Linked DNA regions of Actinoalloteichus hymeniacidonis. The protein of the gene in region 1 interacts with the protein of each later gene in a pairwise test. Links are inferred from orthologs where the notes say so. Each region holds a gene or a part of one and is shown on either strand. Other genes may lie near its edges.

Region 1 (10,405 bases):
CGACCGTTGTGGTGCTTTCTGCGCTGCTCGGGACAGTGGCGGCACCAACGGCCACACGATGAGCGCGACGGCTCCCACTGCGGCGCTGATAGGCAGCGCGATGGGGTAGGCATCCGGGTCGCCGATCAGGCCGATGAACGCGAACAAACCGGAGAATCCAGCGCCCAAGAGGATGATCAAGACCTGGCTGATCCGCCGACCATAGGTGATGAGGGCTGCGCTCAGGATCACGATGATGGCGGCGACGCCGCTCAGCGGCGCAGGGGCCAGCAGCCCGTAGCCGCCGGAGAACCACTCGGGAACCGCCGGAAGTCCTGCGATCGCCACCGGCGTGATGGCGACACAGACGAGTAGGACACCGAGCGCGAGCATCCCTATCGTGGGCGGACCCTGCTGTCTGTTGTGCGGACCCGGCATTCCTGGATTCGGCATTCCCGGACCTGGCGTCCCGGATCCTGGACCGAATTGCGGGGGCGGACCGTATCCGTTCGGCGGCCCAAAGGTGCCCGGCTGTCCCGGTGGTCCGGGCGGCCCTGCGGGATATCCCGCGCCTGCTGGGCCCGGCGGCGGTGGCGGTAATGACATGTCATGTCCCCGAACTCTGTGGTGATTCCCCGACTACGTGCGTCCACCCGCGTCGGATGACGCTCAGTACTGCGTGGGCGGCGGACCCGGTGGAGGCTGCATCGGCGGTCCCGCCACTGGGCCAGGTGGCGGCCCAGGCGGAAACTGCCCGCCGTTCCAGCCCGGCGCGCCCGGATTCGGCCGGTGGCCCGGCCCACCGGACGGCGGTGTCGAGCTGCCGCGCGCCCACCAGCTCAGTGGCGGGACGAACGGCAACACGACCATGGCGATCGCGGCCAGCCCCAGACAGACCGCCATGAACCAGTCATGGGTCGACGGCGCCTCGCTGCTCCCGCCGAAGATGATGCCGACGAGGACGCCGTTAGCCACGCCGCCGAGCACGATCAACGCCTGTGCCACGCGCCGGATCAGCGGGATGAGTGCTGCCGCGAGGATCGGGAGCAGTGTTGCAGCGGCGGTGATCAGGCCGTATGCGCTTGCGAACAGTTCTAGCGGAAAAAAGAACATCAGAAGGCGACTGTCGATGGCGGCGGGAACCGCCGCGATCACCACCAAGAGGATGCCCAGGATCAGCGACACCGGCGACGGTCTGCCAGCCCTGCCGTGGCCGGAAGGCGATCCGCCACCGGGCGGCGAGTGACCCATCCCCGGTCCGGGTACGCCAGGCCCTGGCATACCCGGCGGCCCTTGCATACCCGGCGGCGCCCCGAACGGCGCCCCAGGCCCGGCCTGCTGCGCCATCGGCCCACTCGGCGGTCCACCGAAACCGGGTGTCAGTGGTCCCGATGGTTGGCCTGCTCCCATCGGATACGGCCCGGCCCCCGGCCCTGCTTGTGACAAGATCCTGCCCCCGAATACGTCGTGCCATCGCGCGATCGCTTCAGGTTATCGACTCCGGGTGAGAACCCGGTACGACCATCAGGCCGATCAGCCTGCCTTCGCCGCCGCGAGCTTGGCGGCAGGCAGGCTGCGCCTGCTGAATTCCAGGTTTGCGCCGGAGACGTCGTGTTCCAACAGCGGGTCCACCTCGCGGTTTCCGGTGAGCACCCGTAGCAGGAAGGCCGTGGTCAACGCGGTGGCCAGCCTGCGCGGGCGGTGCGCGGCCCGGCCGTCCATCAGTAGTTCGCTCCAATGCCTGCCCTCGGTGACGCCGAGGTGGTCGGCCTTGGCCAGGGTTCGATACTGGACCGGACCTGCCCAGGCGGTGGCCAGCGGCTCCGAGGTGGCTTCCGGGGGCGCGACGCGGTCTTCTGCGGCCGCCAGGTGCAGCGCCGGGACCCGGATTCCCCCGGCGGCCTGAATCGCCGACGGTCGGGACTCGGTCGGGGAGATGGTCACCACACTGCGGATCCGGGCGTCCTCGGCTGCGGCCAGCACGGCCGCCCCGCCGCCGAAGGAGTGGCCGACGACACCCAGCTTTCCGGTGTCGATGCTGATCCGGCCGTCGCCGAGTCGGACCTTGGTCGCCATGTCGAGTGCGGTGATCAGGTCGGCGGCGAACAGCCGATGCGAGGGCAGCGGTCCGCGCTGGGTCGCGGGCGCGGCGACCACGATGCCCCAGGACGCCAGATGTCGGAGCAGGCTCCGATAGCGGGGAAGCGGCTGCATCCAGCCGTGTCCGAAGGCCACGGCAGGCAGATCCAGGCCTCGTCGTGGCGTGACGACCAGACCGGGCAGGCCGACCAGGGCGAGATCGCCGTAGAGCACCTGGTGCGGTCCTGGCCTGCTCAGCTCGGCGAGCAGCTTCTTGGCGGGGGCGACCATGAATAGCGACGGTAGTCGATCAGCCCACTGCGGGGCGCGCGGACCCGGAATACGTCGGTGATTCATGATCGGTCGACATGATCAGTACTGGTCTATACCAAAAATGATTCCTTCCGCCGTATCACCTGCGGTAATGCGGGGGCATCTCACAACGGAGAAGACATCGCCGTGCTGGCTTACGCTGTCTCTGTGTGCGGAATCGTCGGATATGTGGGCCATCAGCAGGCACGTGACGTGGTACTGGCCGGACTCCGAAGGCTGGAATACCGAGGCTATGACTCTGCGGGTATCGCCGTGGTCGACGGTGGGCTCGCGGTGGAACGCAAGGCCGGGCCGCTGCGCAACCTCGAGGCACGCCTCGATGAGGTGGGGCGGGAGAAGTTCGGCGGCAACACCGGTATCGGCCACACCCGGTGGGCCACCCATGGCGCACCAACCGACCGCAACGCCCATCCGCATACCGATGCGGCGGGGCGGGTTGCGGTCGTGCACAACGGCATCATCGAGAACTTCGCCCAACTGCGTGCCGAGCTGGAGACGGCCGGCGTCGAGATGGCCAGCGACACCGACACCGAGACCACCGCGCACCTGATCGCCCGCGCCTACCTCGGCGTGGACGAGGGCGGCACCAAGGGCGATCTTCCGGAGTCGGTGCGGGCGGTATCCAGGCGGCTCGAAGGCGCATTCACCCTCGTTGTCACCCACCTGGATGAGCCCGATGTGATTGTCGCGGCCCGCCGTTCCTCACCCTTGGTGGTCGGCGTCGGCGAGGGAGAGACCTTCGTCGCCTCCGATGTGGCCGCGTTCATCGAACACACCAGGAACGCGGTCGAGCTCGGCCAGGACCAGGCCGTGGTGATCACCCGTGACGGTTACCAGGTCACCGACTTCCACGGCACCGAGATCACAGCCAAGACCTTCCGGGTGGACTGGGACCTCGCCGCCGCCGAGAAGGGCGGCCACGAGTACTTCATGCTCAAGGAGATCGAGGAGCAGCCGGAGGCCCTGGCCAACACGCTGCGCGGTCACTTCTCCGAAGGCCGGATCATCCTGGACGAGCAACGTCTCGCCGATCAGGATCTCCGGGAGATCGACAAGGTCTTCGTCGTCGCCTGCGGATCGGCCTACCACTCCGGTCTGGTCGCCAAGTACGCCATCGAGCACTGGTGCAGGCTCCCCGTGGAGGTCGAGCTCGCCAGCGAATTCCGCTACCGGGACCCGGTTCTAGACCGAGACACGCTGGTAGTGGCCGTCTCCCAGTCCGGAGAGACCGCCGACACGCTGGAAGCCGTCCGGCACGCCCGGGAGCAGAAGGCCAGGGTGCTCGCGGTGTGCAACACCAACGGCGCCCAGATCCCCCGCGAATCCGACGCGGTGCTCTACACCCACGCGGGCCCGGAGATCGGTGTCGCCTCCACCAAGGCCTTCCTCGCCCAGATCGCCGCGAACTACCTAGTCGGTCTGGCCCTGGCCGGCGCCCGAGGCACCAAGTACCCGGACGAGGTGGCCCGGGAGTTCCGCGAGCTGGAGGCCATGCCCGAGGCCGTCAACCGGGTGCTGGACACCTCGAACGCGGTCCGTGAGCTGGCCAGGAACGTGGCCGATTCCAAGGCGGTGCTCTTCCTCGGTAGGCACGTCGGCTACCCGGTCGCCCTGGAGGGCGCCCTGAAGCTCAAGGAACTCGCCTACATGCACGCCGAGGGCTTCGCGGCGGGTGAACTCAAGCATGGCCCGATCGCGTTGATCGAGGAGGGCCTGCCCGTCGTCGTGGTGATGCCTTCTTCCAAGGGGCGGGCGACGCTGCACTCGAAGCTGTTGTCCAACATCCGGGAGATCCAGGCCAGGGGCGCGCAGACGATCGTCATCGCGCAGGAGGGCGACGAGACGGTCCGGCCGTTCGCCGACCACCTGATCGAGGTTCCTGCGGTGTCGACGCTGTTGCAGCCCTTGGTCTCCACCGTCCCACTCCAGGTCTTCGCCGCCGAGATCGCCAAGGCGAGGGGCTACGACGTCGACAAGCCGCGCAACCTGGCGAAGTCCGTCACCGTCGAGTGACCACGGACGAACCCGGCCGGAACTCGAATCCGGCCGGGTTCGCACGTCCGATCCGACGCCCGCCGGGCAAGGTGCGGTAGGAGATCGATCGCACGACGAGCCTCGCTCGGTGCGAAGCTCGACAGGCACGGCGGCGTCCGAGAACGGCCGCCGGGATGTCGGTGGAAGGGGCGTGGAGATGCGTGGAGTGTGGACCGCCGATCAGGTCCGTGCGGCGGAGAAGCAACTGGCCGAACGGGTCCCGGAAACGACACTGATGTATCGGGCGGCGTTCGGCGTCGCCATCGCCGCCACCGAACTTCTCCGCGAACATCGTGGTCGGGTGAGCGGAACCCGCGTCGCGTTGCTGGTGGGGGCGGGTAACAACGGCGGCGACGCCCTGTGGGCCGGGGCCTTCCTCCGGGAGCGCGGCGTACGTGTCGACGCACTCCTGCTCGCCCCCGACCGCGCCCATCCGGCCGGGCTGGCCGCGTTCCGGGCGGCAGGCGGTAGCGCGCTCGATGCCTCGACGACCACCGCCGGATCGGTGGCCGCCCGCGCCGACCTGGTCATCGACGGGATCGTCGGTTTGTCGGCACACGGCCCCCTTCGTCCCTCGGCCGCCGCGCTGTTGGAGCACGTCACCGCCCCGATCCTTGCGGTGGACCTACCCAGCGGCGTGGACCCGGCGACCGGCGAGGTAACCGGAGCGGCCGTCTCCGCAGCGCGCACGGTCACGTTCGGCGGCCTCAAACCCGGTCACGTGCTCGGGGCGGGTGCGGACCATTCCGGCCACGTCGAGGTGCTCGACATCGGATTGACCGCCGCGCTGGGCGAACCCGACCTGTCTCTGGTCGACGCCTCGGACCTGGCCAGGGCTTGGCCGGTGCCCGGCCCCGACGACGACAAGTACAGCCAGGGTGTGGTCGGGGTCGCCGCAGGCTCCGCCGTGTATCCCGGCGCCGCAGTGCTCGTCACCAGTGCGGCGGTACGGGCGACCTCCGGCATGGTCCGCTACGCGGGTCCCGCCGCCGACGTCGTTCGCGACCACTGGCCGGAGGCGATCGTCACGGGCACCGTCGCCGACGCGGGTCGGGTGCAGTCCTGGACGGTAGGCCCGGGCATCGGCACCGGCGACTCCGGCCGGGACGTCCTCCGGCAGGTACTCCGGGCGGGCGTGCCGACCTGTGTCGACGCCGACGCGATCACCCTGCTCGCGCAGAACGAGAACCTGTGGGACGAACGCGACCCGGACACCCCGCTGGTGCTGACCCCGCACGCAGGCGAGTTCGCCAGGCTGGTGGGCCCGGTCCGGGCGGATCGGGTCGCCTCCGTCCGACGAGCGGCGGCCACCTTCGACGCCGTGGTGCTGCTCAAGGGCAAGACGACGGTGATCGCCGCGCCGGACGGCCGAGTGCTGGTCGATCAGGCTCGGGGTTCCTGGGCGGCGACGGCCGGTTCCGGTGACGTGCTCTCCGGGTTGATCGGCGCCCTGTTGGCGTCCGGGTTGGATCCCTGGCTGGCGGCAGGCTATGCGGCGGCGATGCATTCCTCGGCGGCCGAGCTCGCAGCCAGGGGCGCGCCCATCGGAGCCTCCGCGTTGTCGGCGGCGATCCCCGCCGCGATCCGCCGGGCGCGACGGCTGGACTGAAACCGGCTACCGCGCCGGGCGATCTTGGTCGCCACGGGCGATGACCACCCCGGTCGGGCGCGCGGGTTGTGACACCATGACCTGGTCATGGACGCATCGAACCCGCCCCTGTCTCGGGCCGAACTGGTAGTCGACGCCGAGGCCATCCGAGGAAACGTCGCGCTGCTGGCGGCACAGGCCCGCCGTAGCGGGGCCGCGACGATGGCCGTGGTCAAGGCCGATGGCTACGGACACGGCGCGTCGACCGCGGCGCGGGCGGCCCTGGCGGGCGGCGCGACCTGGCTCGGCGTCCGCTCGCAGGCCGAGGCACTGGCGCTGCGAGCCGATGGCATCATCGCCGACATCCTCTGCTGGTTGCACGAGGCCGACGAGGACTTCACCGAGGCCGTCCGCCATGGCGTGACCATCTCGGTGGCGGCGCAGGCGACCCTGCAAGCGGTCGTGCGGGCCGCTCGGCAGCTGGGAACCACCGCAGACATCCATCTCAAGATCGACACCGGGTTGAGTCGGAATGGCGCCACCCGGGACGATTGGCCCGCGCTGGTCGCGGCCGCCGCCGAGGCGGAGAGCGCCGGTCAGGTGTCCGTCGATGCGGTGTGGTCGCATCTGGCCTGCGCCGATGAACCCGGACATCCCTCGATCGACGCCCAGGCGGAGCGCTTCGACGCGGCCTACCGGGTCGCGTGTGATGCCGGACTGCATCCGATGCGGCACCTGGCGAACTCGGCCGCCACCCTGACCCGTCCGGACCTGCACTTCGATCTGGTCCGACCGGGTATCGCCTGCTACGGCCTGAATCCGGTTCCCGGCCACACCGAGGTTCGACTACGACCCGCGATGACGCTGCGCAGTCGGGTCGCCCTGGTCAAGCGGGTACCGGCAGGCGAGGGCGTGTCCTACGGACTCACCTGGACCGCCCCGCGCGACACCACGCTGGCGTTGGTTCCGGTGGGTTACGCCGATGGGATGCCTCGGCTGCTGTCCGGGCGGATGTCGGTGTGGTTGGCCGGTGCCAGACGTCCGATCGCCGGGCGGATCTGCATGGATCAGTTCGTGGTGGACTGCGGTGACGACCCGGTCCGGCCGGGCGATCCGGTGGTGTTGTTCGGCGCCGGTGATCACGGCGAGCCGACCGCCACCGAGTGGGCCGATGCGATCGGCACCATCGATTACGAGATCGTCACCGGGTTGTACCGTCCGAGGGCGCGACGCCACGTCGTCGACCTTCCCGGCGAGTCCGGCCCGCCGGAGGCAGCACACAACGGAGGGGATCGGGCATGAATCTCTGGCAGCTCCTCCACCTCGCGAGCCAGGTGGCGATGCTGCTCTTCGTCGCCATCCTCGTCGCGCCGCTGGGCTACCTGGTCTTCCTCGGTGTGCAGAAGATCAAGAACCTCAACGCGCGGCCCGAGGCCGAGCAACCGCACGGCGAGTGACGAAACCCGGTACAGGAGACGTAGATGAGCATCTGGCAGGTGGCGAGCATCGCGGCAGGCAGCGTTGTCGTGGCAGCCTCGGGCGGCGCTGTCATCGGCATCTCGGCGCAGAAGGCTCGGATGCTCGCGCAGGATGGTGGCAGGCCGGGTTCGCAGGCCCACAACCGATCGACGGCCGGATCGCACACCAAGCCGCACACGGAGTCGGCCGAATGAAGCCCTGGCATGTCGTCGGCATGGTCGGGGGCCTGGTCGGAGCGGCCTTGGGCGCCGCCGTCGGCGTCGCGGCGCACAGCGCCAAGCTCGCCGCGCAACGCGAGCAGGATGCCGACCCGTTGGCCGAGGAGGCGCTGGGCGCGCTGGAACCCGACCGGGAGTACACGGTGGCCGCCGACGACGGGCTGCCGATCGTGGTCGAGGAGGTCAACCCGGCTGATGGCGGTGCCGCCGAGCTGACCGTGGTGCTGGTGCACGGCTACGTACTGGATCGCCGTTGCTGGCACTTCCAACGTCGTGACCTGCCGTTGCTGACCGACCCCAGGGTCCGAGTGATCTCCTACGATCAGCGCAGCCACGGCCGCTCCGGCCGAGGACCGACCTCGACGTCGACCATCGAGCAGCTCGGTCGGGACCTGGCCGGAATCCTGCGGGTCGCCGCGCCCACCGGACCGCTGGTCCTGGTGGGGCACTCGATGGGCGGCATGACCGTCATGGCGCTGGCCGAGCAGTATCCGGAGCTGTTCGTCGAGCGGATCAAAGCCGTGGCCCTGGTCGGCACGGCCGCCGGGGAGCTGGCCCGGTCCGGCCTGGCGAAGTCGTTCCTCAACCGCCGCAACCCGATGGCCAGAAGCGTCGGCCGGGTCGCCGCCTGGCAGCCGGGCCTGTTCGAGATGGTCCGCCGGGCGGGCGGCGGGATCACCCGCAGCGGGGTTCGGTCGATCGCCTTCGGCGACCGCAAGGTCCACCCACGGCTCGTGGACCTGATGGTCGAGATGATCAACGGCACCCCGTTGCAGGTCGTCACCGACTTCCTCGAAACCCTGAGCACCCATGATCGAGTGACCGCCCTGGTCGGGTTGCGCCACTGCCATGTCCTGGTGTTGGCGGGCGATGCCGACCGGATCACGCCGTTCTGGCATTCGGAGGTCATCGCCCGTGAACTGCCCGACGCCGAGTTCGTGCGGGTGGCGGGCGCCGGCCACATGGTGATGCTGGAACAACCCGAGCAGTGCACGGAGGCGATCCGGCAGCTCATCCGGCAGGCCCACGGCGAACGCAGGACGCCATCGGCCCGACAGCGAATCGAACAGGCAGAGGCATGAGCGACGATCGATTCTCACCGGAGAACGACCGGGTCGAACTGGATCCCGGACTGACGAGCGTGGCCGCGGGGTGGACGGCACCGGACCTCGAAGCGGCCGTGGAGCTACACCGGACGCTGCCTGCGGCCGAGGACACCCACGAACTGGGCAGGCAGCTCGGCGGCCTCGCCCGGGCGGGTGATCTGATCGTGCTGTCCGGGCCACTCGGGGCGGGCAAGACCGCCCTGACCCAGGGTTTGGGCGCGGGGCTCGGGGTGGTCGGCCGAATCACCTCGCCGACCTTCGTCATCGCCCGACTCCACCGAGCCGCGCCTGCTGGACGGGGCATCGCGCTGGTGCACGTCGACGCCTACCGCCTCGGTGGCGTCGGGGAGCTGGAGGACCTGGACCTCGGCTTCGACCTCGACCAGGCCGTGGTCGTCGTCGAGTGGGGTGAGGGTCTCGCCGAGGCATTGACGGAGGAACACCTGCTCATCCGGCTCGACCGCAAACTCGACGACTCGCGCTCGGCGGTGCTCGTGGCGAACGGACCGACGTGGACGCGTCGACTCGCCGATCTCTGATCCTCTGTTCTGCGAACCCGGCATTCAGGTGAGGATCGCACAAATCGATTTCGGACAAATCGATAATTCGGCAACGAAATAGGTAGTCGATTCCGCCGGGCGGTGTCGGAGCGGCGCGCACCGGGGACTGTTGCAAGATGTCGAGCGGAAAAACCAGATGACAACTCTTGTGCACTGGCCGAATGCTGTCGTCTGCCGCAGCCACGCTTTCGCGTCGGTGTGTCGATGCTGTGATGTCCCTTGGGTGCAGCCGGTTCAGGTGCGGCGCTGACCTGCCGATATCCGCCGTGCGCAGGGCGTTGAATCAATGGCGCTGTTGGTCTCCTACGGATACCTGCCCGGAACCGACATCACCCCCTCGGTCGGCTTCATGCGCGAGTTGCCGAACGAATCTCTCGAATTCTTCACGCCGGGAGAATGGGACGAGGACCTGATGCTGCTCGATCCGGATTCCGATTCGACTCTCGCCGAGTCCATCGGATTCTCGGGTGCCCGAGAGGCCGAAGAGGTCGAGACGAATTGGAACTCGGCGCCACTGAGCCCGTCCCCCTACGGCTACGAAGCGCGCCGCAGCCAACGGATCGGCGACCGGATCGAAATCTCCGTGGGTGCTTTCGCCACGGCCGAGGCCGATACGGCTTACATCGGGGTGGGGAGGGCCTCGTCGGAAACACCACGTTGTCGCGGGATGGCGAAGTGCTGGGGAGTTCACCGGAGGTCGGCGCAGGCAGCTTCGCCGTGCCTGCGGACGCGGGCAGGTACACCCTTGAGGTCGCAGCCACCCGCGAGGCGCCGTGGTCGCCTGATCGGTACCGAGGTCGAGGTCTCCTGGACCTTCGACTCCGCGCCCGTCGAGGGGGACCAGCCGGAGGTGTTGCCGCTGGCGGGTGTGCGGTTCGAGAGCGAGGTCGACGACTTCGGCCGTGCGCCCGCAGGGGTCGAATATCCGGTTCAACTGCACCCGGAGCACCTGCTCGGCACCGAGATCACGGAGCTGACCATGGAGGTCTCCTACGACGACGGTGCATCCTGGGCCGTCGTGCCGACGAC
Region 2 (10,510 bases), 5.4 Mb from region 1 along the record:
GCCGCGTCACCTCGTGACGAGGCATTACTGACCATCGGCTGGCCAGACGCGGCCACCTCGACCTCTTCGGAATGGGAGACCGAGCCCGATCCATTCCCGCTCGATGACTTCGCCTTCGAGCCAGCGCGATTCGACCCGACGGCGGGTGATGTGTTGCTACTGCGGGAAACACTCGACGCCGATCCCGCAGAGGACGACTTCTACTGCGTGGCCGCGATCGCCGCGCGTTGCTGGCAAACCCCGTCGCAGTCCCAAGAACCACAGGGCTCCCACCAATCGCCGCTCCACCGGCACCCCACACCATCGCCCGGCTATGTCACCGCCTTCACCGGCAGTCTCGACGTCCCGCTCCGGAGCGCCGCATGATCTATCCCGACGCCGAGCTGTTCAGTCTGATCCCCGCCGACCTACGCGGCAGGCGCCGAAGCAGCCAACGAATCGCGATCACCGTCGACCGGTCCGCACACCGGGTCCTTCTCGAACTCGGGTTCAGCTCCGCAGGTCTGGCCGCGCTCAACCCCACGACCACCCGTTCACTGATCGACAACATCGACCTGCGACAACCCGGCGAGACCCGACTGCGCGCGCTCGGCCCTGGTTTGGCGCCTCGCGTGGTGGTGCTGACCGTGTATCCCGGCGTGGGGATCGATCTGGCTGTCCTCGGCGAACGCGCACCCCGTGACGCCTGGCGAATCGGGCTCGATCGCCTGCCACGACTGGTGATCGCCCTGGTCGACGCCATCAACCTCGTCGATCCCTACCCGCTGCCCACCGGCGTCGAACCGCTGCCGACGACCCCCACCGGCCCGATCGAGTTCCGCAGGCGCATCGAACCATCCCGTAGGGCTCGGCAGCCTCGGATCCTGCGGGCAGGACGGTGATCCCCGGTTGGCACGGCGACCCACAGTTGTTCTGGGAACCCGTCGCCAGGCCGAGATCCGCCGTCTCCGACCGGCACGCCGCGCCCCCGCCCCGACCGCCCGCAGGCACCGAGATCACGGCCTTCTGCGGCACCCGGCTCGTTGTCAACAGCGACGCCGCCCGCAGCGATCCGACTCGACCACAGCTCACCTGCCCGGCCTGCGCCGATTACGCCTGGGTGTTGCGCGGCAATCCCACCCGATCTCCCGACCAGTAAGAGCCGACGACCGGTAGCACCGGCCGAAAGGCCCATGGTGTCCGCGCCGCCCGACGACGTACCGTGGAGCGCGTGGCGATTCGCGGCGTGCTGTTCGACTTCTCCGGGACCCTGTTTCGGCTCGAACCGGGCCCGGCCTGGTTTCGCGGCCTCGGCGATGGGGCAGGCTCCCCGCTGTCCGAGGATGCCGAGGCCAAACTGATCGTTCGGCTCACCGCGCCCGCAGGCGAGGAAGCGGGCCTGCCCCCCGAACTTCGAGATGCCTGGAATCGTCGGGACCTCGATGCCTCGCTGCATCAGACGGTTTATCAAGCCATCATTCGCGAAGCGGGCATCGATGAGAAGTTGGCCGAACCGCTTTACCGGCGGTTGATCGACCCCGCCTATTGGCGGCCTTATCCCGACACGGCGTCGGCATTGCGGGGGCTGCGCGCAGGCGGGATTCGCACGGCGGTGGTCAGCAACATCGTCTGGGACGTCCGGTCGGCGTTGGCGAGCATCGACGCGGCCGAGTTGGTCGACGAGTACGCCCTGTCCTACGTCGAAGGGGCGATGAAACCCGACCTCAAGCTGTTCCAGATCGCCTGCGAACGGCTCGGCGTCGAGCCCGCCGAGACACTGATGGTCGGCGACAGCCCCGAGGCCGACGGCGCGGCCGCCGAGTTGGGCTGCACCGTGGCGATCGTCCCGCCGCTGCCGACCGACCAGCGGCCTGCCGCCCTGCTGGACGTGCTCGGCAAGCATGGGCTGTTGGATTCCGCGCCTGCTTGATGATGAAACGGACTTCGTCAACCCTTTCTGTTGCGGAAGTCTGTGATTCCGTACCCTTTCCGATGTGACTTTGCGCCTACACGACACCGGTACTCGAACCACCCGGGACTTTCGTCCGCTACAGGACGGCGTGGTGTCGATCTATGTGTGTGGGGCGACCGTCCAGGGAATTCCGCATATCGGCCATGTGCGCAGCGGGCTCAACTTCGACGTGCTGCGCCGCTGGCTGATGCTGGCAGGCTATGACGTGCTCCTGGTGCGCAACGTCACCGACATCGACGACAAGGTCCTGACCAAGGCCGAGGCCGCAGGCAGGCCGTGGTGGGAGTGGGCCGCGCGCTTCGAGCGGGCCTTCGAGGACGCCTACGACAAGCTCGGCTGCCTCCCGCCGTCCGTCACGCCTCGGGCGACCGGACACATCACGCAGATGGTCGAGCTGATGCAACGGCTCATCGACCGAGGTCACGCCTACGCGGCCGACGGCGACGTCTACTTCTCGGTGACCAGCTACCCCGACTACGGGCAGCTCTCCGGGCAGCGACTGTCCGAGATGCAGCAGGGCGAGTCCGCCGCGACCGGCAAACGTGACCCGCGCGACTTCACCCTGTGGAAGGCAGCGAAGCCGGGGGAGCCCTCGTGGCCGACCCCGTGGGGCCCCGGTCGGCCCGGCTGGCACCTGGAGTGCTCCGCGATGGCCACCTACTACCTCGGCCCGCGCTTCGACATCCACGGCGGCGGCGCCGACCTGGTGTTCCCGCACCACGAGAACGAGGCGGCCCAGTCGAACGCCGCAGGCGACGGGTTCGCCGAATACTGGCTGCACAACGCCTGGGTGACCATGAGCGGCGAGAAGATGTCCAAGTCGCTGGGCAACACCGTCGGCATCCCGGTCATGTTGGAGCGGGTGCGGGCCCCCGAGCTGCGGTATTACCTCGTCTCGGCGCACTACCGCTCCAACCTCGAATACAGCGAGGAAGCACTGGGCGAGGCGGCCAAGGCCTATCAGCGGATCGAGGCTTTCGTCCGCAAGGCCACCGACGCCACCGACGAGCAGTCCGCCGACGAAGCCGCCCTGGTCGCCACCCAGTCCTGGGTCGAGTTCGCCGCCGCGATGGACGACGACCTCAACGTGCCTCGGGCGCTGGCCGTCGTGCACAACCTGGTGCGGGCCGGTAACCAGCTGCTCGCCGAGGACTCCTCGGCCGAGGGCAGGTCGGCGCTGGTCGAGCACGTCGCATTGGTCCGTAGAATGTTGGCGAGCCTCGGCCTCGACCCGCTCGCCACCGAGTGGGACACCGCAGCCGGTAGCACGGAAGACCGCGCGGTTGGGGTCCTCGGCGAACTCGTGCAACAGTTGTTGGTCGAGCGGCAGAACGCTCGGGCAGCCCGCGACTTCGCGAGTGCCGATGCGATTCGCGATCGGCTGCTTACGGTCGGGATCGCTGTCGAAGACGGTCCGGACGGGCCGACATGGACTGTGAAGGACAGCAACTGATGGCGGGCAACTCCCAGCGGCGTGGTGCGATGCGCAAGCCGGGCACCAAGAAAGGTGCCACGACCGGCTCCGGCGGTCAGCGACGCAAGGCACTGGAAGGGCGCGGGCCCACGCCGCGTGCCGAGGACCGGCCCTACCACCCGGCGCATCGGCGGGCCGAACTCGCCAACCGGGCGGCGGCCAACCGTGAGCAGCGTTCGAAGTCGGCCGGTACCGGCGCCGAGACCATCGCGGGACGCAACCCGGTGGTGGAGTGCCTGCGGGTAGGCGTGCCCGCCACCGCGCTGTATGTGGCCAGTGGGATCGAGCTGGACGATCGGGTGACCGAGGCCGTCAACCTCGCCACCGAACAGGGCGTCGCCGTCTCGGAGGTCTCGCGCACCGAGCTGGACCGCATCACCCAGGGCGCCATGCACCAGGGCATCGGGCTCCAGGTGCCGCCCTTCGACTACGCCCACCCGGACGACCTGATCACCGCAGCCGGTGAATCGAGCGGTCCGCCCCTGCTGGTGGCGCTGGACGGGGTCACCGACCCCCGCAACCTCGGCGCGGTCATCCGCTCGGCTGCGGCCTTCGGCGCCAACGGCGTCGTGGTTCCGCAGCGCCGCAGCGCGGGTCTGACGGCCGTCGCGTGGCGGACCAGCGCGGGCACCGCGGCCAGGATCCCCGTGGCCAAGGCGACAAACCTGACCCGAACCTTGAAGGATTGGGCGAAACAGGGTTTCATGATCGTCGGTCTGGACGCCGACGGTTCCATCAGCGTGGACGAACTGGAATTGGCGACCGGGCCGTTGGTGGTCGTCGTCGGCTCCGAGGGCCGTGGACTGTCACGGTTGGTCAAGGAGACCTGCGACGAGACCGTGTCGATTCCGATGTCCACCGACGTCGAGTCGTTGAATGCTTCGGTGGCAACCGGCGTGGTGCTGGCCGAGGTGGCTCGTCGCAGGCGCCTGTCCTGATCAGGCGAAGGGCGGCGAGGAGCGACGAACGCGCTGCTCGCCGCACCGATGCGGACGAGGTTGACCATCTCGGGTACTCGGCCGTCTTCGATCGGTTAGAGTCGCTCGCCAGACGTCGATAAGGCCGAGAATGTCGTTCGCCAGCCCGCTTTTCCTGTGGTACTTCATGCCCGTCGTTCTCGCGGCGGTGCTGATCGCACCCCGGAGCTGGCGCAACGGCGTCGTCGCCGTGGCCAGCCTGGTGTTCTACGCCAGCGGGGCGGGCGGCACGACCCTGCTGCTGTTGTCGTGCATCGTCGTCAACTACCTGGTGGCGCCCGCGCTGCAACCGGACGAGTGGGACCTCGAACGACGCCGGAAGAAATGGCTGCTGATCGGCGTCATCAGCTTCAACCTCTCGATCCTCTTCGTCTGGAAGTACGCGGGGTTCGCCACCGAACAGGCCGCCGTCCTGGCCGGCTGGTTCGGTGCGGACCTGCCGACGGTGGAACTGGCACTGCCGATCGGCATCTCCTTCTACACCTTCCACCACATCTCCTATGTGGTGGACATCTATCGCGGCGAGCGGCCCGCCCTGCGTAATCCGGTGTCGTTCATCACCTACATCGCGATGTTCCCGCAGCTGGTCGCCGGGCCGATCATCCGATACCGGGAGATCGCCGACCAGCTGCCGCAGGAACGCAGCCACCGGCTCGACGACATCGCCGCCGGACTGCCCCGATTCGCGCTGGGGCTGGCCAAGAAGGTCATCGTCGCCGACTCGCTCGCCCCGGTCGTCGCGGCCTGCTTCAACACGCCTGACCAGGACATGACCTTCGCGATCGCCTGGCTGGGCGCGATCGCCTACACCTTGCAGCTCTACTTCGACTTCTCCGGCTACTCGGACATGGCCATCGGTTTAGGCCGGATGCTGGGCTTCCGGCTGCCGGAGAACTTCGCCCGCCCCTATTCCTCGGTCACGGTCACCGAGTTCTGGCGTCGCTGGCACATGTCGCTGTCGCGCTGGTTCCGCGACTACGTCTACATCCCGTTGGGCGGCAACCGACACGGCTCGGCCAAGACCTACCGCAACCTGTGGATCATCTTCTTCCTCACCGGCTTCTGGCACGGCGCCGCGTGGACCTTCATCATCTGGGGCCTCTTCCACGGCGCCCTGCTGGTCTTCGAACGGGCCACCGGCAAGGACAAGGCGCCAGCCTCGGCGGGCGGGCGCATCGCGCGCCGAGTGCTGACCACGCTGCTCGTCACCATCGGCTGGGTCTTGTTCCGTGCCCCCGACATGGCCAGCGCGTTCAGCGTGCTCGGCAGCATGGCGATCCCCGACTTCACCGGTTTGTCGATCGAGGTCGACGACGCGCTGAACAACCAACGCCTGCTCATCCTGATCTTCGCTGTCGGAGCCTTCTTCCTGCCGTCGAAGTCGGTGACCGGCCCCTACCTGGAATCGGCCCGGTCGCGGTCCGCCACCGTCTTACGCGTGGCCCTGCTGACCGTCGGCCTCTGGTACGCCGCGATCCTGGTCGCCACCGGGACGTTCAGCCCGTTCTTGTATTACCAGTTCTGAGACTTGCTCATCTCCTGAATCGAACTTCGCTTCCTCAGCGGTGCCGTACACCAGGAACACGACCTTCGGGCGGTCGCCTGCGATCTCGACGGTGGTCACGGCGACGTTCTCGAACCCGGCCTCGCCGGCGATTCGCGCCGCCTGTTGCTCGTCGGCGGGCATCGGCAGATCGGCGGCGGCCAGCTCGGCGAAGGCACCGGAGGGCCGGAAGCACGCCGCCGAGGTCAGCGTGAAGGCCACCTGACCGCCGGGCCGGAGCACGCGCAGCCAATCGGTCAGCGCCGCCCGGCCCAGGAATTGCAGCGAAGAGGCACACAGCACGAGGTCGGCGGAGCCTGCGGGCATCGGGGCGGGCACGCCCGCCGCCACCTGCCATTCGATCCGGCCCGTCGGATCGGCGGTGGTGGCTGCCTGTCTCGCTCGTTGAATCATGCCCTCGGAGATGTCCACGGCCACGACACGCGTGATGTCGAGCCGACGCAGTGCTGCGAAGGCCGCCGCGCCGGTTCCCGTTGCCACATCGAGCACGGTTGCTTTCGCCCGCAAGGGCGCCAGGCCCGCGACCAGACGCTCGGCCAACGTCCGATGGCTGCCATCGGAATCGTAGTTCGGCGCGAGTTCGTCGAAGGCGGCATTCGGGTTGATCATGATCGAATTCTAGATCCGACCGAAACCTCTCTAAACCGAATTTTCGCGGTGACGAATTCGCGAGACCGAGTCGCTTGCCGCGTCGACCCTCGGACCCGACCGGCATGGCGTGAATGCAGGTAGCGGCGCGAACCGATTGTGGCGTCCATCGTGATGATCTGAAGTGCGTCAGTCGCCGGTGTCCCGATCGGCGGCGCGGCGAGCGTGCAGTTCCACCAGCCAGCCTCGGATCTGGTCGTCGCCGTGGAGGAAATCCTGGTGTGGCCCATGGCGAAGATCGATGCCGTGAAGCTTCTCCAACGCCCACCAACTCACCTCGTCCCAGCTGAGAGCGTCGTCGGCTACCCACCTCGCGGCCCACCGATCAATGGCATCGCGGCTGGACCGCCCATCGAGAACCGCCCGGAATCGAGCCTCGATCTGATCCAGGTCCGGCCGTTGGTCGCCTGTCACATCGTTGACCGTAACCGCAAGACAGCCCAGCCCGGGAGGAGCACACACACCCGATGCCTGCGGACAGTGAACATCCGTAGGCGATGCTGTTATTTCGCGTCCAAGCCGAAGATCCGCTGCCTAACCTGAGCGAGCCGCCGTTCCTGGGGGCAGCGTATTCGGGAGGTCCGAGAATGAGCCTTGGCGTGATCGCCGGCCTGGCAAGCGAAACGGCAAGCGGCTTAGCGGCGTCGAGCGGGGAAGGCGACGGGTTACCGGCGTGGATGTATGCGCTCATCCCGCTGGGCATCATGGTTCTCATCGCGATCGCCGCGCGCCGCAGTGCCGCCCGCAAGCGCACCCGGCGCCCCGCCAAGCGGCGGCCCTATCGAGACAGCGGCCCCGGCGATAGCGGCCACACCTACTACGGCGACTACGAACGCCACCACGAATCCGCATCGTCCGACTCCCATTCCGACAGCGGTGGCGGTTGGGGCGGCGGCGATAGCGGTGGTGGGGGCGACGGCGGCGGCGGCGGTGGCGGTGACTGAGTCGGCCGAATTCGCGGCCGGCGTCTTGGACATCGCCGCTGAGGCGGAATCTGCCCAACTCCCGTCGCTCGGGCTGCTGCTTCTGACGGCCATGGTGCTGCTAGCCCTGATTCTGCCGTTCGCCCTCGCGCGTCGGGGACCAAGGAAGGTTCGATCCGAGCAGCCGCCGAAGCCGAACCGGCAACCCGAGAACGGCAGCCGGGACAACCCCACCGTCTTCGGCCCGTCCGGCCACTACGACCACATCGGTGGTTCAAATGGCGGTACGAATGCCGACGACATCGGCGGCGATGACTGACCGGATGTAGCCCCGCCCCAGCGGCCGGTGCTATTCCCAGGCCAGCTGTCGCCGCAGCCGCACTCGACCGCGACGACAGCTGTCCGGGCTGCGAAACCCGATCAGCGTGCTACCGGTGTCGCCGAGGAACGTCGTCCGCGATAGGCCAGCCTGCGCAGCAACCACTCCGCCGGACCGCGTTTACCCGCACGCTCCAACGCGATGGCGAACACCATCGAGACGAGCCAGGCCGCCACCGCGATCAACGCGGCCTGCCATTCGGTGAGCGTGGCGCCGAGTCCGAGACCCCAGGCGGCCAGTAGCGGCGCGAAGATCACCGACTGCACGAGATAGCAGGACAGGGACCGCTTCCCGATGGCCGTCAGGCCGCCGACCAGCGCGCCAGGAGAACGACCGTCGGCGAAGCGAGCGGCGATCAGACCGAAGAGCGCCGCATAACCGATCCCACCGCACAACCCGGTCAGCAGGTGCAGCAGGGTGGGTGCCCAATCGGGCAGCTCCCAGATTCCGTGGTGCACCAGGGCGGCGGGCACGGCACCGAGCCAGCCGATCGCGATCCCGACGACTGCGGTGCGCATCAGCAACCTGCGATGTGTCTCCGGCGATTCGAGGATTCGCCGCCGAGCGCAGACGATCGCCAGCAGTACGGCGATCGGCACGACGAACCCGAGTAACCCCTGGGCGACGACCAGCGGCGACCAGAAGAGGAAACGAGGGAGGATCGAGTCGAGATAGGACTCGGTTCCCGCCAGTTGTGGCACAGTGGGCTGGACCATGGCGGCCGCCTCCTCCATCGGCAGCAGCAGTCCCACCACCGATCCGGAGATCGTGGCGATCGCCAGCATGGTGAACAGACCGATGATCCACCGGCGCAGAGTGGCGGTCTGCCGACGCAGGAACAGCCAGACCATGATGAGCCCGCAGAGTCCGTAGGCGCCGAGGACGTCGCCCTGCCAGAGCAGCGCGGCGTGCACGCCACCGAAGACGATCATCCAGAGGTGACGTAACTGGAGTAGGCGGCGCGCGGATTTCTCATCGACTCCGGCAGCCTGCTGCCTCGTGTAGAGCTGCCAGATGCCGTAGCCGAACAAGAAGGCGAACAGCGGGTAGCTGCGCCCATCGATCGCGACGATCGCGATGGTCTGCCACACCACGTCGAGGCCGGTGGCATCGGCGCGGTGCGCGCTGGTGAGAGCGGTGGGCGCGCCATAGAGGAACCAGGGGACGTTGGCCAGGGCGATGAACAGCAACATGAGTCCGCGCGCCAGATCGGGTGCGACGGCGCGTTGCCGCTGTGGTGGCGGATCGTCGTGAATCGTCATCGGTGTCCTTTTTCGGGAAGCGTGGGCCGACCTGCGGCGATAGCCGCCTGCATGGTCGCGGGATTCTGAAACGATCGACCGCTGCCCGGTCTCGCGATGCCGAGCGAGGCACGCGCGGAGCCCGGGAGTTCGGTGACGACTTGCCGACCGGGTACGCAGTCGCTTGCTGCGCCGGGCATCCCGGTCGTTCTCACCGATCGTAGCCATTCGATCGCTAGCCGACATCGATTCGCGGGGGGATTCGCGATGCAACCGCCGCGCCGGGAGCGCGCGCCACTGCGGCCCCCGCCGGAGGACTCCGGTTGCGTTCCGACTCGATGAAGCCTTGGCGCGATCGACCGACGCGGGCCTGGGCTTGGCTACCGTGTATCCCGTGACACACCTGGAGGGCGCTCGTGGTGCAACACCCGAGAGCCTGATTCTCCCCGAGGTGCACGAATCCTGGTTGCCGAGGGAACATTCGTTGTACCGGCCGAGACACGGCGGCCGCCAACTCATCGCGCTACTCGCGGGAGTGGTCTTCTTCGCGGCGCCGCTGGCCGTCTACGGGATGGGTGTTCGGGCCACCGAGATCGAGAATCGACCCTTGGTGGCGTTTCCCGGCTTCGCCGACGGCTGGGGTTTCTTCACCGGAATGCCGCAATGGGCCGTCGACAACCTGGTGTTTCGCGAATCGGCCATCCGATTGGCCGACGGGATCAGCAGAGGTGTGTTCGGCGAGCCGCCCGGCCGGGGCATCCCCGATCAACCAGCGGGCCCGGCGGTGCTGCCGCAGCCACCTGCGCCCAGCCCGCCTTCCGAGGAATCCACGGACCTGACCGAGCAGCTGATCCTCGCCGAATCCAGCGAGGTCATCGAGGGCAAGGACGGGTGGCTCTACCTCGGTTACGACGTCGAGGGCAAATGCGATCCCTATCGCGACCTGGACCAGTCGATCGCCAGCCTGCGGGAACTGCGGCGGGTGGTCGAGGAATCCGGCCGCGAACTCATCGTGCTGATCGCGCCGGACAAGAGCACGATCGTGCCGGAGTACCTACCGGATGAGTATCCGGATCTGGAGTGCGCGAGAGTCGCCACCGAGGACTTCTGGGCCCGGGTACCCGCCGAGACGGGCGCGCTCGACCTGCGGGCGGCACTGCGGCAGCCCGACCCCGCACCGGAATCCGGCCGCCCCGCGTATCACCTGATGGACACGCATTGGACCGATGAGGGCGCCATCGAGGCCACCAGGGCACTCGCCGAACAGATCAGTCCGGGCAGCTCGGACAGCTGGCTCATCGATCGGCAGGGTCGCTGGGATCACACGCCGGATCTCGCGGTCATGCAGGGACG

What was found.
Region 2: the proteins of BKA25_RS02365 (region 1) and rlmB interact in binary tests that used the Escherichia coli proteins (3 or more experiments, as listed by UniProt). The link is inferred for Actinoalloteichus hymeniacidonis from one-to-one orthologs.

Annotation. Positions count from the first base shown.
Region 1 is NZ_JACHIS010000001.1:508,287-518,691, forward strand. What follows is about bases 3,914-6,808. They hold BKA25_RS02365 (NAD(P)H-hydrate dehydratase), read left to right. Parts: upstream 3,914-4,582; coding sequence 4,583-6,034; downstream 6,035-6,808. Other genes in these bases: glmS (glutamine--fructose-6-phosphate transaminase (isomerizing)), read left to right, coding at 3,914-4,404; alr (alanine racemase), read left to right, coding at 6,122-6,808. Also shown: BKA25_RS02345 (hypothetical protein), read right to left, coding at 1-432; BKA25_RS02350 (hypothetical protein), read right to left, coding at 649-1,164; BKA25_RS02355 (dienelactone hydrolase family protein), read right to left, coding at 1,513-2,349; more of glmS, read left to right, coding at 2,539-3,913; more of alr, read left to right, coding at 6,809-7,315; BKA25_RS02375 (hypothetical protein), read left to right, coding at 7,312-7,470; BKA25_RS02380 (hypothetical protein), read left to right, coding at 7,495-7,686; BKA25_RS02385 (alpha/beta fold hydrolase), read left to right, coding at 7,683-8,792; tRNA (adenosine(37)-N6)-threonylcarbamoyltransferase complex ATPase subunit type 1 TsaE, read left to right, coding at 8,789-9,355; BKA25_RS02395 (hypothetical protein), read left to right, coding at 9,663-10,405. UniProt on the Escherichia coli protein: Bifunctional enzyme that catalyzes the epimerization of the S- and R-forms of NAD(P)HX and the dehydration of the S-form of NAD(P)HX at the expense of ADP, which is converted to AMP.
Region 2 is NZ_JACHIS010000001.1:5,930,644-5,941,153, reverse strand. What follows is about bases 2,384-5,383. They hold rlmB (23S rRNA (guanosine(2251)-2'-O)-methyltransferase RlmB), read left to right. Parts: upstream 2,384-3,403; coding sequence 3,404-4,363; downstream 4,364-5,383. Other genes in these bases: BKA25_RS25345 (MBOAT family O-acyltransferase), read left to right, coding at 4,494-5,383; cysS (cysteine--tRNA ligase), read left to right, coding at 2,384-3,404. In the rest of the region: BKA25_RS25375 (hypothetical protein), read left to right, coding at 1-366; BKA25_RS25370 (hypothetical protein), read left to right, coding at 363-881; BKA25_RS25365 (hypothetical protein), read left to right, coding at 878-1,138; BKA25_RS25360 (HAD family hydrolase), read left to right, coding at 1,211-1,909; more of cysS, read left to right, coding at 1,974-2,383; more of BKA25_RS25345, read left to right, coding at 5,384-5,927; BKA25_RS25340 (class I SAM-dependent methyltransferase), read right to left, coding at 5,835-6,575; BKA25_RS25335 (YxzC family protein), read right to left, coding at 6,744-7,028; BKA25_RS25330 (hypothetical protein), read left to right, coding at 7,292-7,558; BKA25_RS25325 (hypothetical protein), read left to right, coding at 7,551-7,856; BKA25_RS25320 (DUF418 domain-containing protein), read right to left, coding at 7,958-9,178; BKA25_RS25315 (alginate O-acetyltransferase AlgX-related protein), read left to right, coding at 9,552-10,510. UniProt on the Escherichia coli protein: Specifically methylates the ribose of guanosine 2251 in 23S rRNA.